Regions from separate parts of the Arthrobacter sp. YC-RL1 genome, predicted to be linked through region 2. Evidence: riboswitches for the same ligand, from Rfam matches in the RefSeq annotation. Region 2 holds a riboswitch; the other holds the start of a gene.
What was found. A riboswitch is a leader RNA that binds a small molecule or an ion and turns the genes downstream of it on or off. The one in region 2 is predicted to bind S-adenosylmethionine.

Region 1: linked by a shared signal. The riboswitch ahead of ATC04_RS14655 (aminotransferase class I/II-fold pyridoxal phosphate-dependent enzyme) and the one ahead of ATC04_RS16720 (ABC transporter ATP-binding protein) in region 2 are both predicted to bind S-adenosylmethionine.

The regions. Positions count from the first base shown of each region.
Region 1 is NZ_CP013297.1:3,164,010-3,171,952, reverse strand. It holds gene ATC04_RS14675 (flavin reductase) at 1-48, opposite strand, end outside; gene ATC04_RS14670 (methionine synthase) at 124-1,164, opposite strand; gene ATC04_RS14665 (putative oxygenase MesX) at 1,202-2,194, opposite strand; gene ATC04_RS14660 (LysR family transcriptional regulator) at 2,317-3,258, shown strand; SAM riboswitch class I at 3,480-3,570, shown strand; gene ATC04_RS14655 (aminotransferase class I/II-fold pyridoxal phosphate-dependent enzyme) at 3,711-5,027, shown strand; gene ATC04_RS14650 (cystathionine gamma-synthase) at 5,024-6,229, shown strand; gene ATC04_RS14645 (hypothetical protein) at 6,393-6,725, shown strand; gene ATC04_RS20050 (hypothetical protein) at 6,912-7,037, shown strand; gene ATC04_RS14640 (hypothetical protein) at 7,104-7,943, opposite strand, start outside.
Region 2 is NZ_CP013297.1:3,627,905-3,635,847, reverse strand. It holds gene ATC04_RS16725 (aliphatic sulfonate ABC transporter substrate-binding protein) at 1-615, opposite strand, end outside; gene ATC04_RS16720 (ABC transporter ATP-binding protein) at 704-1,525, opposite strand; SAM riboswitch class I at 1,531-1,633, opposite strand; SAM riboswitch class I at 1,900-1,990, shown strand; gene ATC04_RS16715 (acyl-CoA dehydrogenase family protein) at 2,040-3,350, shown strand; gene ATC04_RS16710 (LLM class flavin-dependent oxidoreductase) at 3,413-4,831, shown strand; gene ATC04_RS16705 (hypothetical protein) at 4,926-5,456, opposite strand; gene ggt (gamma-glutamyltransferase) at 5,664-7,487, opposite strand; gene ATC04_RS16695 (hypothetical protein) at 7,674-7,943, opposite strand, start outside.

The DNA.
Region 1 (7,943 bases), 460 kb from region 2:
CTTGGTCAGCGCCACCGGGCTCTGTCCTGCATCGGTGGTAATCAGCACGATGCCGCCGGAGCGCCCGCGAAAGAGCGCCTTGAAGTCTTCCGCGGGGGCAGCGACGGCTCCGCCACTGCGATTTTAGACGCGGGCGCCGACAAGCTCCTCGCGCAGCACAGCGGCCCCGGCGCTTAGCGCACTTAGCTTGGCCAGTGCCACATCACGGGGGAACGGCGCCATGCCGCAATTGGTGCTCGGGATGAGCTTGTCAGCATCCATGTACGCCAGCGCCTTGCGCAGGGTTTCCGCCACCTCGTCAGGGGTCTCGACCTGCTGATTCGCCACGTCGATGGCGCCGAGCATGACCCGCTTGCCGCGCACCAGCTCCACGACCTCCACCGGGACGTTCGAGTGGTGGGATTCCAGGGAAATGGTGTCGATGGAGGAGCGCTGCAGCAACGGGAAGGACTTCTCGTAATGGCGCCATTGGGTGCCCAAGGTCGCCTTCCAGTCGTTGTTCGCCTTGATGCCGTAGCCGAAACAAATATGCGCCACGGTCTCGGCCTTCAGGCCCTCGCAGGCGCGCTCCAGCGCTGCCACGCCCCAGTCGGCCACCTCGTCGAAGAACACGTTGAACGCCGGCTCGTCGAATTGGATGACATCCACGCCCGCGGCTTCCAGTTCCTTGGCCTCCTGGTTCAAGATGGCCGCGAACTCCCAGGCCAGCTTCTCGCGGCTGCCGTAGTAGCCGTCGTGCAGGGTGTCCACCATGGTCATCGGGCCGGGCAGGGTCCACTTGATCTGGCGGTCGGTCAGGGTGCGCAGGAACTTCGCATCCTGCAGAAAGACCGGGGCCTTGCGCTCCACCGCGCCGACCACGCTGGGCACGCTGGCCTCATAGCGGTCGCGGATCAGCACCGTCTGCTTGTTCTCGAAGTCAACGCCTGACAGGTGCTCAATGAAGGTGGTGACGAAGTGCTGGCGGGTCTGCTCGCCGTCGGAAATGATGTCGATCCCGCGCCGGGTCTGCTCCAGCACCGCGGCGCGCATCGCGTCCTGCTTGCCCTCGGGCAGCACCGCCCCCTCAAGCTTCCACGGCGACCACAGGGTCTCGGTTTCCGAGAGCCACGAAGGCTTGGGCAGGGAGCCGACGATGGAGGTGGGAAGCAGGGTGTTGGTCATAACTGGTCCTTTGAATTCGTGAGGTGTTCAGGGGCGCTTAGGCGGCGGGGACGGCGTAGCCGGCGGCCCACTCTTCGAGCAGTGCGCGGTTCGGGGTGATGAAGTGTTCTTCGGTGTACTTGCCCTGGCTCGCGCCCAGGCGGGTGCGTTCCTCGCGGTCATAGGAGACCAACGTGCGGGAGAAGTCCTGCACCTCCAGGCTCGGACGGTAGACCGCCGGGGCCGGGGAGTTCGCGTTGTAGATCTCCGGGCGGTAGATCTTCTGGAAGGTCTCCATGGTGGCAATCGTGCTGGCCAGCTGCAGGTTGGTGTAGTCGTTCAGCAGGTCGCCCCGGAAATAGAAGGCCAGCGGCGCGACGGAGCCGGCGGGCATGAAGTAGCGCACGCGCAGGCCCATCTTCGCGAAGTACTCGTCGGTCAGGGAGTAGTCGTCCTGCTGGTATTCCAGGCCCAGCACCGGGTGGCTGTTGCCGGTGCGGCGGTAGGTCTTGGAGGTGGAGACGCTGATGCAGATCACCGGCAGCTGCTCGAAGCGCTGGCGGTAGGCTTCCGAGTCAAGGAAGTGCTGGAAAAGCCGGCCGTGCAGCTCCCCGAAGTCCTCCGGGACCACCGGTTTGCCCGAGGCGTCGGCAGTTGCCGGCAGCAGCACGCTGAAGTCGTAGTCCCGCACATAGGAAGAGAAATTATTGCCCACGATGCCGTGGGTGCTCGTCCCGGTGTAGCGGTCCAGGATGCTGGTGTTCAACACCTCCAGCAGCGGGAAGTCCTGCGCCCCCTGTGCCGAGTCGAAGTGCACGTTGGCGGAGATGATTTCCAGCTTCAGCGTGAAGCGCTCGCCGTCCGGATTGTCCCAGTGCATCAGGGAATTCAGGCGCCGGTCGATCATCGTCAGCGCGTTGCCCAGGTTCTCCCGGCGGTTCTCGCCGCGGGCCAGATTCGCGAAATTCGTGGTGATGCGCGAACTCTCGGCTGGAGTGTAGTCCTGGTTGAAATCGGTGCTGGAAATGCTGAAGGTCAATGCGTCTGCCATGGCGGCCAATCTGTTGCTCATGGGCCTGGACAGGCCTGAATCAAGTGGATGCCTCAATCATGCAGGGCCTTTTTCGATATCGGGTAACTGGGGCTAACTATGGATTGATATAGACTCAGCCTATGGTTCAAAAGGCAAGCGGCTTGACGCTGCAACAGCTTCGCTACTTCACCACGGTCGCGACCGAGGGCTCGATCTCCGCGGCCGCTGACCTGCTCTACGTGGCCCAGCCGAGCATGTCTGCCGCGATGAAGGAGCTCGAAGCACGCCTGGGGCGCACGCTGCTGGTGCGTTCAGCCAAGGGCGTGACGCTCACCGTCGAGGGCGCTGAATTCCTGGGCTATGCCCGCCAGGTGCTCGAACAGGTGCAGCTGCTGGAGCATCGCTACCTGGGCCGCCCGCCTTCCCGCCGCCTGCTGGGCATTTCGACCCAGCACTACTCGTTCTCCGTGGATGCGTTCGTGCGCATGGTCCAGGCCAGCGGGGCCGAGGAGTACGAGTTCTCGCTGCGCGAGACCCGCACTGAGGAGATCATCGAGGACGTGCGCACGCTGCGCAGCGAAATAGGTATCCTCTACCGCAACGACTTCAACCGCAAGGTCATCGACAAGCTGCTGCGCGAATCCCGGCTGGTGTTCCACCCGCTGTTCCTTGCAGATCCGCACATCTTCATCTCGCGCACCAACCCGCTGGCATCCCGCCGGCGCGCCACCCTGGAGGACCTCGAGGACCTGCCCCGGCTGACCTTCGACCAGGGCGCGAACAACTCGTTCTACTTCGCCGAGGAAATCCTCTCCACCCTCTCCAGCAAGCGCGAGATCAGGGTCTCGGACCGCGCGACCATCTTCAACCTCATGATCGGCCTAGGCGGGTACACGATCTCCACCGGCATCATCAGCGACGAGCTGGACCCGTCCATCGTTGCCATCCCGCTGGATATCGACGAGCGGATCGAGATCGGCTGGATCGACCACGCTGCGATCCCGCTGACCGAACAGGCCCAGCGCTACCTTGAGGAAGTACGCTCGGTGGTCTCCGAGTTCGGCGTTCACTTGCTGGGCTGAAACGTCATAGTGAGTCTTCAATTCGTCCTCACGCGACACATATAAGCCCATAATTCCCGGAATTCAGGGGTTTTTGCCCCATTTAGCGCGTCACATGGGCCATACGGGGCATGGCCCAGCATGACGAAACCGCGACATATGACGGGCCGCGGCACTGCATTAAGCGCCGGCCGCGCCCCCGCTTGCGCCTGCCGGCACCGGTGGCCAACCATGGAACTACTTACCCATCTAGAGCGACTAAGAGATCTGGCTCGTCGACGTCGCAGCAACCATCGGGAAACCGAAAGGTGCTAATGCCAGGAACGATGGAGCAGCTCCGAGCCGCGTTATAAACCGCGGCGCTGTGCCTCGTACCGTGATGTCCAGGCCGGCAATCGGCCTGGCACCGGCGGTGCGCGGCACCGTGTTCGGTGCACTCTCTCGTGGACTACACAACGAGAAGGAGTACTGCCATGGCCCAGCCACGAGACCTCGCACAGCAGTCAACCGCGGCGATCCACGCCGGATACACCCCGAGCGGGGACTACCGACCGCTGACCGTGCCGCTGTATTCCTCCGCGGCCTACGAATTTCCCTCGCACGCCGATGCGGTGGAGAAGTTCGCGCTGCGCCAGTCGGGCTTCACCTATTCGCGCACCGGGAACCCCACGGTGTCGGTCTTCGAGCAGCGCGCCGCCGCATTGGAAGCCGGAGCCAACGCGGTGGCCACCGCCACCGGCCAGGCTGCCGTGGCGCTGGCGCTGCTGGCGCTAACCCAGGGACCCAAGCACATCATCGCCTCCAGCCAGCTGTACGGCGGCACCGTGGACCTGCTCACCGATTCATTCAACGACTTCGGCATCCGCATCAGCTTCGTGGACCCGGATGACCCGGCGGCATGGGAGGCCGCCATCGAGGAAGACACCCGCGCGTTTTTCCTTGAATCGGTCACCAACCCGCTGTCCACGCTGCCGGATTTGCCGGCGCTCAGCGAGATCGCCCACCGCCACAACATCCCGGTGGTCGTGGACAACACACTGGCCACCCCTGCAAACTTCCGGCCGCTGCTGCACGGCGCGGACATCGTGGTGCATTCGGCCACCAAGGCCCTGGCCGGCCACGGCCAGGTGCTCGGCGGCGTGGTCGTGGACTCCGGGACCTTCGACTTCTCGGACCCGGTCCGCTGGGCGCAGGTCGCCGCGCCGCGGGCCCGCTACGCCGGCACCTCGCTGCTCGAACGCTACGGGGCCGGAGCCTATTCCATGCTGGTGCGTTCCAAGTTCCTGCATGACTTGGGCCCGACCCTGCCGGCGGCCAGCGCCCATGGCATCCTGACAGGCATCGAGACGCTGTCCGTGCGCACCGCCGCGGCGCAGCAGAACCTGCTGCTGTTGGCAAACTTCCTGCAGGCGCACCCCGCGGTGGCGCAGGTGCACCACCCCAGCCGGCCCGGGCACCCGCACTTTGAGCGGGCCAAACGCTTCTTCCCGCGCGGCACCGGCAGCGTGCTGGCGGTGGAACTGCACGACGAGGCCCTGGTCTCCGCGTTCATCGACAGCCTGGAGGTGATTGTGCTGGCCGCCAACATCGGCGACACCCGCACCATGATCGCCCACCCTGCCACCATGACCCACTGCCGGCTCTCCGAAGCGCAGCTGGCCGACGCGGGCCTGAACCGCGCGGTGCTGCGGATCTCGGTAGGACTGGAAGACCCCGCAGACTTGATCCGCGACCTGGACCGCGCGCTGAATGCGGCCCAGGCCGCCACCCGAGAGGAGAGCTTCGCATGAGCGGCTTCAACACGCTGGCGGTGCACGCCGGCCAGGAAAAGGATCCGCACACCGGTGCGGTGATCCCTCCGATCTACCAGACCAGCACCTTCATCCAGGACGGCATCAACGTGCTGCGCGCGGGCCACGAGTACTCCCGCGGATCCAACCCGACCCGCAACGGGTTCGAAACCCAGCTCACCGCTTTGGAAGGCGGAGCCGCAGGCTTCTCCTTCGCCTCCGGGATCGCGGCGGAAGACGCGCTGCTGCGGGCGCTGCTCGCCCCGGGCGACCACATCGTGCTGGGCGCCGACGGCTACGGCGGCACCAACCGGCTGATCACCCGCCTGCACCACAAGTGGGGCATCACCGCCAGCGCCGTGGACATCACCAACCTCGATGCGGTGCGCGCAGCGCTGCGCCCGAACACCGCGCTGCTGTGGGTGGAAACCCCCTCCAACCCGCTGCTGGGCATCGCTGATCTGGCAGGCTGGGCCTCCGTGGCCGCGGAAGCCGGCGCGCTGCTAGTCGTGGACAACACCTTCGCCACCCCGTACCTGCAGCGTCCGCTGGAATTCGGCGCGCACGCGGTGGTGCACTCGACCACCAAGTACATCGGCGGGCACTCGGACGTGCTTGGCGGCGCGGTGATCGTGGGGGAGCACCTGCACCGCGGGCAGTCGCTGGCCGAGGCCGTGGGCTACCAACAGTTCGCCGGCGGCGCGGTGTCCGGGCCGCAGGACAACTACCTGGCCTCGCGCGGGCTGAAGACCCTGGGCCTGCGCATGGAACGCCACTGCACCACCGCCTCAACGCTGGCCGGATGGCTGGAGGACCGGCCGGATGTCACTCGTGTCTACTACCCGGGGCTACCCGGGCATCCAGGACACGAGCTCGCCACCCGGCAGCAGCGGGACTTCGGCGGGATCCTCTCGCTGCAGTTGGCTGACGAGGCAGCCGCCCGCGCCTTCGCCGAGTCTATGGAGCTCTTCCAGCTCTCGGTGTCGCTGGGCGGGGTGGAATCCCTGGTCTGCTATCCGCGGGAAATGACCCATGCGTCGTTGATCGGCACCCCGCTGGAAATCCCTGCGAATCTGGTGCGGCTGTCGGTGGGCATCGAGGAAGCCGACGACCTGTTGGGCGACCTGGAACGCGGGTTCGCTGCAGCGGCAAAGGCGTCCAGGGCCGGCAGTATTCAGCACCAGAGCTTTGCTACCGCTTGATCTGCCGTCAGAAGATTGTCCGGTGGTCTTCCGCACCGGAAAGCTCGCGTCGACGGCAAATCGTTGGCACGGCTCAGTTAATTCTCTCCTGTGGTGCGCGCCATGCACGGAATACTGGGTTCCAAATGCGATGATCTCCGGTAACTGTGATTGGGGAACCAAAATGACAACTGCATTCCGGGAGCCGAACAGGTCGCAAAATCCAATGAAAACACTTGGCATCGCGGGTGCGGTGGACATGGTCGGTTTGAACATCACCGTGCTGGCCTTCTTTGCCTTGTGGCTGATTGCCGACAGCGCCGCCATTGGCCGCATGGAATCGGAATCCAGTATTGATCCGGGCCAGATGCTTCCGAACTCGGAATTGATGTGGTTGGCAGCGCACGGTTCCGTGCTGATGGTTGTCGTTCTGGATTTGCTGGCTATTGTGTTGCTGGTCAAGAACACAGGTGTCCTGCAGCATGCCGCCATGGAAAATAGGTCTCATGTCTCTTGAAGAATCCAATGACGTTGAAAGCCACTCGCGTGGGTACCGCAATCCTCAACGGAGGCCGGGGTAGGTCTGGGACGCTGAGAACGGCCAGCTAGCCATGTAGGGCGACCGGTTTACGGGCACCATAGCCATCCGCCGTTAGAGGTTCGGATGAGCGCAACGGACCCTCGGTAGTCCTAGCGTGGGTGTATGAAGCACATAACTCTGGAGATCATTAATGTAATTGATCTTCCTGCCGCTCCGATTTTCGTCACCATGTCGGTCGCTGGCGGCCTCGTGAAGTCCGAGAACGCCGTCGCCGTGGCCAATCCGTAGCTCACCGACCAGTGCCATCGAACATGAGTGACCTCTCATTCTTTGCGCGGTGGCAACACCTTGGAGCTAACGCCTGAGTTTCCTGATCGCCCAAGCTACTGTAGATCCAGCAAGGAATAGAAGCGCGGATGCTGTGAATAAGCGGGGGTAGGCAGAAGAATCCGGGACATCGGTCCTACTGCCTAGATCCGGCGTCAGTTCTCCTGCCACGTCTGCTGCAGGTGCTCTGCGATTCCGTCGGTTCTGGACAACTTTATTGAACACAGGGCCTATGGTTCCAACTAGCCAGATCAAACCACCCCCGGTGATACCGGCCGCTGCGGAGGCGAGGAAGAGCTTGCGCTGGACGTTTGTCTCCTCTTGCTGGTCGATGCCGGCTAACCGAAATCCCGCGCTGGTGTCAGCACTTCGAATGGGAAGCCTCCATGTGGGAGCAGTCGGGTCTACTACCTGTGGGCTTGAGATGGTCGGTACGTACTCGGCTGGGAGATCTCTGGGTTGGATGCTGACCACAGATTCAGTAGCTACCGACTGAATGTCCAGAAGGTCAGTGACAGCGGGCAATGTCATGGTAGCGATACGAGGGAAGGCATAGCGGTGATGGGATCCCGCAAAGGCTTCAGTGGGCGCAGACGTATTGCCTTGGAGAGACACAGCCCAGCCCATACCAGCTTCTCCGATGGTCGTATCCCGGAAATCCGTTGGCCAGATACGGGTCATAACGCAGTCGTCATCAATTGAAAATTCGAGTCCGATCCCACTTACCCTCGGATTCGAATCCGTCGGCGGTATCGGAGGCGCAAATCTGAGCTCTTCGCCGTTGCTCGTCTTGCGCAGATGAACGTCCTTCATCGCTCCACAAAACCCAACCATCAGCTCCCCGGCTTGGTCTGGCGGCACAGCAGC
Region 2 (7,943 bases):
CTGTTCGGCGGCGGCCATGATCGGGTCGAGACCGGACCATGCGTCGACCGAGCCGTTGGCCAACGCGGTGCGCCCATCGGCGTGCTGGACGTTCTGCAGGGTGATGTCCTTTTCGCTCAGACCGGCCTCCTCAAGGGTCTGCAGCAGGAAGAAGTACGGATCAGTGCCCTTGGTAGCGGCGACCGACTTGCCCTTCAGATCTGCCGGGGTGGTGATCTTCGAGTCCTTGTTGACCACCAGCGCCGCCCATTCAGGCTGCGAGTAGAGCGAAATGGTCTTGATCGGCGAGCCGTTGGAGCGGGCCAGCAGTGCGGCGGAGCCAGCGGTGGAACCGACCTGCACCGCGTCGGCGCGCAGCGCTTCATTTGCCTTGTTCGATCCGGCGGATTGGATCCACTCGACGGTGACACCCTGTTCCTTGGCTGCCGCATCCAGCCAACCCTTTTCCTTGAGCACCAGGCTCAGCGGGTTGTAGGTGGCGTAGTCGATGGACAGGGTCTTGCCGTCGCCGGCTGCCGAGGCGTTCTCTCCGGCGCAGCCGGAGAGGGCTACGGCGCCGACGGCCAAGGCGGCGATGGACAGTGCGGTACGACGGGTGAAACGGTGTGCGAGCATGGAAATTCCTTGATTTGTGCGTGCGAGTGCAGCGGCTGCGTGGATGCAGCCGTAGAAGAAAGTCGAGATGCCGGTGGCGAAACCGGTATTAGTGGTTTGCGGTGTCGACGCCTAGCAGTCCCAGCAGGTGGGCGCGGTTGGTGACGAACAGTGCGTCGCTGTGGCTACGCGGGTGCGCCGCGGACAGCCGGAGGTCCTCGATGACCGTCGCTGACTGCTGGCCATTGGCACGCCCCAGGACGATCACCCGATCTGCCAGGGTCAGCGCCTCGTCGACGTCGTGGGTCACCATCAGGACGGTGGTCGGGAACGACGCATGGATGGACAGGAGCAGGTCCTGCATTTTCAGGCGGGTCAGTGCATCCAGTGCGCCGAATGGTTCATCGAGCAGCAGCACGCCGGGGCGGCGGGCCAGTGCTCGGGCGAGCGATACGCGCTGTGCCATGCCGCCGGAAATTTCGCGTGGCCGCAGATCGGCCGCGTGGGTCAACCCGGTCAGCTCCAGCAGCTGGTTGATGAGTTCAATGCCGGCCGGCTTGCTGGTCCCCGGAGCCAGTCCGAGTGCGATGTTCTCGCGCACCGAACGCCATGGCAGCAGCCGTGGCTCCTGGAAGGCCACCGCGCACAGCTCGTTGATGTCGTTGACTTCCCGGGTGCCGGTGAAGACGGCGCCACCCGTGGGATGGTCCAAGCCGGACACCGAGCGAAGCAGCGTCGACTTACCGCAGCCGCTGGCTCCGAGGATCGCCACCACCTGTCCTGCTTCGATGTGGAGGTTGACGTCTGCGAGGACGGTGCGCTGCTCCTTCTTGGTGGTGAAGGTGCGCGAGACATTGTGGAAGTCCACGGACAGCGCGCTGGATGCGCTGGTTGCAACCTCGGTCTGAGGCAGGGCAAAGGCAGTAGCCATGATCATCTCCATCGGTCCTGGCGGTAGCACCGGCCGTGAATTCCGGGAATTCAACGGTGGTTGCTGCGGCGTCATAGAGCCAGATCTCTCGGCCGCTCGGGATGGTTACGCATCCATTACATGCATTCGAACGATTCCATTGCAAATCCTGCGTAACATGAAAAATATTCGATCTGAACGCGTAATATGTGGGATATTTCGTTATTTATTTCATTGAACGTTGGTTTGATCGATCTTTGCCCCTCTTCCTTGGGTCATCTTCGGCGGTTCGCGGCAATCGGCACTCGCGAGCCTCTGCAACCCGTGCGTTTTCAGCGACGAAATATGACTACGGGGCTTGGAGCCGCCCGATTGTTACGGCTACAAATGATTACGACCCATCCAGAGCGGCTGAGAGATCTGGCTCCACGACGCCGCAGCAACCACCCATGACAGGGACGGTGCTACCGCCAGGATCGATGGAAAGAATCGAGGACTTTTTATGTCTTTTGGCGCACCCCAAAACGATTTTGAGGTGGACTTCAACACGCTGAGCACCCCGGGGGCCGGCAATGCGCTGGAGCTCGACGAGTTCACCGAAGACCGTCCGACCCGCCAGCTGCTCAAGATGACTCCGGGGCCGGGGGCCGACGAAGACTACGAGCGCCTTGCAGCGATTTTCCGTCCGGTGTTCGCCCAGATCGCCGCCGGCGCCAAGGAGCGCGACCGCAATCGCATCCTGCCCTTCGAACAGGTGGGCCTGCTGAACCGCGACCGCTTCGGGGCGTTGCGCCTGCCGGTCGCCGACGGCGGCCACGGCGCCCGGCTCAGCGACGTCTTCCGCCTGCTGATCGAGCTTTCCGAGGCCGATTCCCATATCGGCCAGCTCTGGCGCGCGCACATTGCCTTCGTCGAGGACGTGCTGCGCCTGCAGGACGAGCAGCTGAAGGCCAAGTGGTTCGCCCGCATCGCGGCCGGGCAGATCGTCGGCAACGCCTACACCGAAAACGGCGGCAACGCGCTGGGCACGCTGAATACCAAGTCCAGCCAGGTCGACGGCCGCTGGGTGGTCAATGGCGAGAAGTACTACTGCACCGGCACCATCTTCGCGGACTGGACCACCGTCGCGGTGGCCCATCCGGAGCGCCCGGGACGCCAGATCGCCGTGGTCTCTACCCAGCACAGCGGCGTGAAGATCCTGGACGACTGGGACGGCTTCGGCCAGGGGCTGACCGGTACCGGGACCACCGAGTTCCACCAGGTGCCGGTGGACAGCTTCATGCCGGAGGATCCCAACGACCCCGAGGCCTCGATCTTCCAGCTGGTGCTCATGGCGGTGCAGGCAGGCATCGGCCGCGCGGCGCTGAACGACATGCGCAGCTCGGTGCAGGCGCGCACCCGCAGCTTCACCACCGGCACCGGCGTCCCGGTGCACCGCGAACCGCAGGTGCTGCAGCTGGTGGGGGAGGTCTCCGCGGAGGTCTTCGCCGCGGACTCGGTGGTCATCGGAGCGGTGCTGGAGGTCGAAGCCGCGCTGCAGGACGCGCAGCTGAACGCGGAGGAGCGATTTGCGGTCTGCGAGCTGGCCGCCAACCGGGCGCAGACCATCGTGCAGCCGCTGGTCATCAGCGCCACCAGCAAGCTCTTCGACGGGCTGGGCGCCTCGTCCACCCGCAGCAGCTGCAACATGGACCGGCATTGGCGCAACGCGCGCACCATCGCCACCCACAACCCTGCCATCTACAAGGCGCGCATCGTGGGGGACTACGAGATCAACGGGGTCCAGCCCCAGCGCCTCTCGGTCACCGGCGACCTCGCCGCACCCACCGGGCACCACGCCGGCTAGCGGCCGCCGCGCCGCGCACCCACCAGACTTCCACTTCTCAACCACGAACAAGGGGCACATCCATGAGCGAGAACCAGCCACATAACGCGAAGCGGGAAATCCTCTTCAACGCCTTCGACATGAACTGCGTCGCCCACCAGTCCCCGGGCCTGTGGCGCCACCCGAAGGACAAGGCCGCCGACTACAAGACCATCGGCTACTGGACCCACCTGGCCAAGGTGCTGGAAAAGGGCAAGTTCGACGGTCTGTTCATCGCCGACGTGCTGGGCACCTACGACGTGTACAACGGCACCAACGAGTCCCCGCTGCGCACCGGCGCCCAGGCCCCGGTCAACGACCCGTTCCTGCTGGTCTCCGCCATGGCCGCGGTGACCGAGAACCTCGGCTTCGGCGTCACCGCCGGCACCGCCTACGAGCACCCGTATCCCTTCGCCCGCCGCCTGGCCACCCTCGACCACCTGACCAACGGCCGCGTGGGCTGGAACGTGGTCACCGGCTACCTGCCTTCGGCCGCCCGCAACATGGGCCAGGAAGACCAGATGGAGCACGATGAGCGCTACGACCATGCGGACGAATACCTCGAGGTCGTCTACAAGCTGCTTGAAGGCTCCTGGGAAGACGACGCGGTGCAGGCCGACAAGGAAACCGGCGTCTACACCGACCCGGCCAAGGTGCACCCGATCAACCACGATGGCAAGTACTTCAAGGTTCCGGGCATCGCCATCACCGAGCCGAGCACCCAGCGCACCCCGGTCATCTACCAGGCAGGCACCTCGCCGCGCGGCCTGAAGTTCGCCGCGCAGAACGCGGAGGCGGTTTTCGTGACCAGCCCGACCCGCGAAATGCTCAAGGACACCGTCACCAAGATCCGCGACCATGCCGAGGCCGCGGGCCGCGGCCGCTACGACATCAAGATCTTCGCGATGCAGACCATCATCACCGCCGAGGATTCGGCAGCAGCCCAGGCCAAGTACGAGGACTACAAGTCCTATGCGGACATCGAGGGCGCCATGGTGCTGATCTCCGGCTGGATGGGCATCGATTTGTCCACCTTCAACCCGGACGAGGTCATCGGCGCCGACGTGAAGTCCAACGCCATCCAGTCTTCCGTGGCCACCTTCCAGAAGGCCAGCGGCGACGAGGGCAACCCGTGGACCGTGCGCCAGCTGGCCGAATGGGTTGGCGTGGGCGGCTTCGGCCCGATCACCGTGGGCTCCGGCGCCGAGGTCGCCGAAAAGCTCATCGACTGGGTCAACTACACCGACGTCGACGGCTTCAACCTGGCCTACGCCATCACCCCGGGCACCTTCGAGGACATCGTCGAGTACGTGGTTCCCGAGCTGCAGGCCCGCGGCGCGTACAAGACCGAGTACGCCGACGGCTCGCTGCGCAACAAGCTGTTCGGCGCAGGCGACCACGTCAAGGACACCCACCGCGCGGCGTCCTTCAAGGTCTCCAACCGCTTGGCCGCCCAGGTCTGATCCCGGAACTACCGCACGGCCTACCGGCCCCGCAGCCCAGTCAAGGGCGGCGGGGCCGGTCGGCAGTTAACCAGCGGTTGTGCTGCGCCACAGGTCAGTGGATCGGCACGCCGGCGCTGTCCACGACCCACCACACGTCGCTGACCGCCTGGCCCTTGGTGTCTCCGGGTTTGCTGTCCGAAACGTAGTAGTACATGGGCCAGCCGTTCAGCGTCAGCTGCGGCTTGCCATCGGCGCCGGTGATGGTGCCCAGCTTCCCGGTGATGCCCTTGGCATCGCTCAGCGAGGCCGGGCCCGAGGGGACCGGAGGCCACAAGTCGAGGCATCCGCCGGTGCAGGAGGAAGCCCCGGAGTTCTGCGTGTCCTCGTCGAACTGGTAGATGCTCATGCCCCGCTGGTCGGTGGCGATGCTGCCCAGCTCGGTCTGCCGCATTTCAAGGATCGCTCCGTTCTGCTTGAGATTCGGCACCGGGCTGCTGCCGGTATTCGGCACCCCGTAGTTCGAGGTTCCGGAATTGCCCTGGCCTGGATTGTCCTGGGCTGAACCGTTCTGGCCGGAGCACCCGGCCAGAACCAACGTCAAGGCTGCGGTGAGGACCGCGGCTTTCGAAAATGCCTTGCCCATGATCGTGCTCCTTGTTCGTCCTGGTTCCTCCCGCAGAGCCGAGGGCGGGAGCGTGGAAAACCGTACAAGGTGAGAACGAGACAGAGCCCGCTCCGGTTCAGCATCCCGCAAGCTTTTTTGCGCGGGCAGCCAGTGGCTTAGCACGCTGTGCCCCGTCCGCAGGCCGGACGGGGCGCAGGAGCGGCGCAGCGGGCGGCGCCCGCCGGGCTACTTGGCCGGCTTCACCACCATCGCGGAGCCGCCGCCGCGGCGCACTGGTTCGGCGGCCGCGGTGAGCTTGCCGTGGGAGTCGACCTCCACGGCCGCCACCGCGCCGATTTCAGCCTGCGGGGTGAACGAGTCCCCGGCAGGGGTCAGCTTGTGGCCGAAGGCCTCCAGCGCGGAACCGTAGGCGGTGATGAACTCCGGTTCGGCCGTGACCGCCGCGGTATTGCGCTGCGAGGCGCGCGGGGCGGCGATGGCCTGGCCGATGTCCATACCCAGGTCGATGCGGTTGACCAGGGTCTGCAGCACCGTGGTGATGATGGTCGAGCCGCCCGGCGAGCCGATGGCCAGCGCCGGCTGCCCGTCGCGCAGCACGATGGTCGGGGACATCGAGGAACGCGGGCGCTTGCCCGGGTCGATGCGGTTCGGATCCTCGGGGTTGTACACCGTGGAGAAGTCCGTCAGCTCGTTGTTCAGCAGGAAGCCGCGCCCCGGAACCATCATGCCGGACCCGCCGGTCTGCTCGATGGTCAGCGTGTAGGAAACCATGTTGCCCCAGCGGTCCACCACCGACAGGTGCGTGGTGGACACGTTCTCGGTGTCCTGCTCGTCCACCGGTGCGCCGGTTTCCGCCGGGCACAACCCGTCGAAGTTCTCGACGTCCCCGGGAGCCACCGGCTTGACGGCGGCACGCGCCGGATCCAGCGCGCAGGCTCGTTCGGCGCCGAAGAGCTGGCTGGTCAAGGTCCTGGTCGGCACATCCACGAATGCCGGGTCGCCGACGAACTTGCCGCGGTCGGCATAGGCCAGTGCGGTGGCTTCCAGGTAGTGGTGCAGCGCGGACGGGGTCTGCATGGAGGACAGGTCGAACTGCTCCAGGATGTTCAGCGATTCGCCGATGGTGGTGCCGCCGCTGGAGGACGGGGCCATGCCGAAGACCTCGAGCCCGCGGTACTCGACCTTGGTCGGCGCCTGCTCCACCACGGCGTAGTCGGCCAGGTCCTTTGCGGTGATGAAGCCGGCCGGCACCGGCAGGTCGGTGTCCGCGTTCTTGGGCGGCGCGGTGACGGTGTCAGCGATCTCCTGCGCGAGCTCTCCTTGGTAGAAGGCCTTCGGTCCGTTCTTGGCCAGCAATCGGTAGGTGGCCGCGAGGTCGTGGTTCTTGAAGACGCTGCCGACCTTCGGGGCATCCCCGCCGGGCAGGTAGAGCTTGCTGGTGTCGGGGAACGCTTCGAAGCGTTTCTTGTTGTCCAGCGTCTGCTCGCGGAAGGTCGTATCCACCACGAACCCGCGGGACGCGGTCTGGATGGCGGGGTGCAGCACCTTCTTCAGGTCCTGCGTGCCCCAGTTGTCCAGCGCCCGCTGCCAGGTGGCCAGGGTTCCCGGGACTCCGACCGAGACCCCGCTGGTGACCAGCTCGGGGGTGAAATTATAGGGTTTGCCGGTGGCCGGGTCGATGAACGCGTCGTGCGGCATGGACGCCGGGGCGGTTTCGCGCCCGTCGATGGTGCTGACCTTTCCGGTCTTGGCGTTGTAGTACATGAAATATCCGCCGCCGCCGATGCCGGCGCTGTAGGGTTCGGTGACGCCCAGGGCCGCCGCGGTGGCGACCGCCGCGTCCACGGCGTTGCCGCCCTTGCGCAGGATCTCGATTCCCGCTGCGGAGGCCTGGGGGTCCACGGAGGCGACGGCGCCTCCGCTGCCCTGGGCGACGGGGTCCTTCTCGGTCTGTCTGGGATCGGCGCTCGCCGGTACTGCGGATGCTGCTCCCAGTCCTAGGGCCAGCGCTGCGGCGCAGGCAAGGGCCCGGATACGTGGTCGTGACATACCTGAATCTCCTCAGAAGATGGGGATGAAGTATGCGCCAATGTACGGGACAAACATCATTCCAGCGCCGTGTGACACGCGCCACATGCTGATTTCGCCCGATTATTAAACCGGCCGCGGGCATGGAAACGCCCGGGCGCACGCACCGCGGCGTGCCCCCGGGCGTCCTGCCGGACTGTGCTTCGGCTACTTGATCGGGGTGCCGGCGGCATCCAGCACCCACCAGACGTCTTTCACGCCCTGGCCTGCGGTGTCGCCGGCCTTCTTGTCGCCGGCGAAGTAGTACAGCGGCCACCCGTCCAGCGTCAGCTGGCTTTCGCCGTTCACCCCGGTAATGGTGCCGGTCTTGCCGGTGACCCCGTCAACCGTGACATCGGTTCCGCCCGGGACCGCTGGCCACTGGTCTTCGCAGGGTCCGGTGCAGGCCGAGGAATCGGCGCCCTGGGTGTCCTTGTC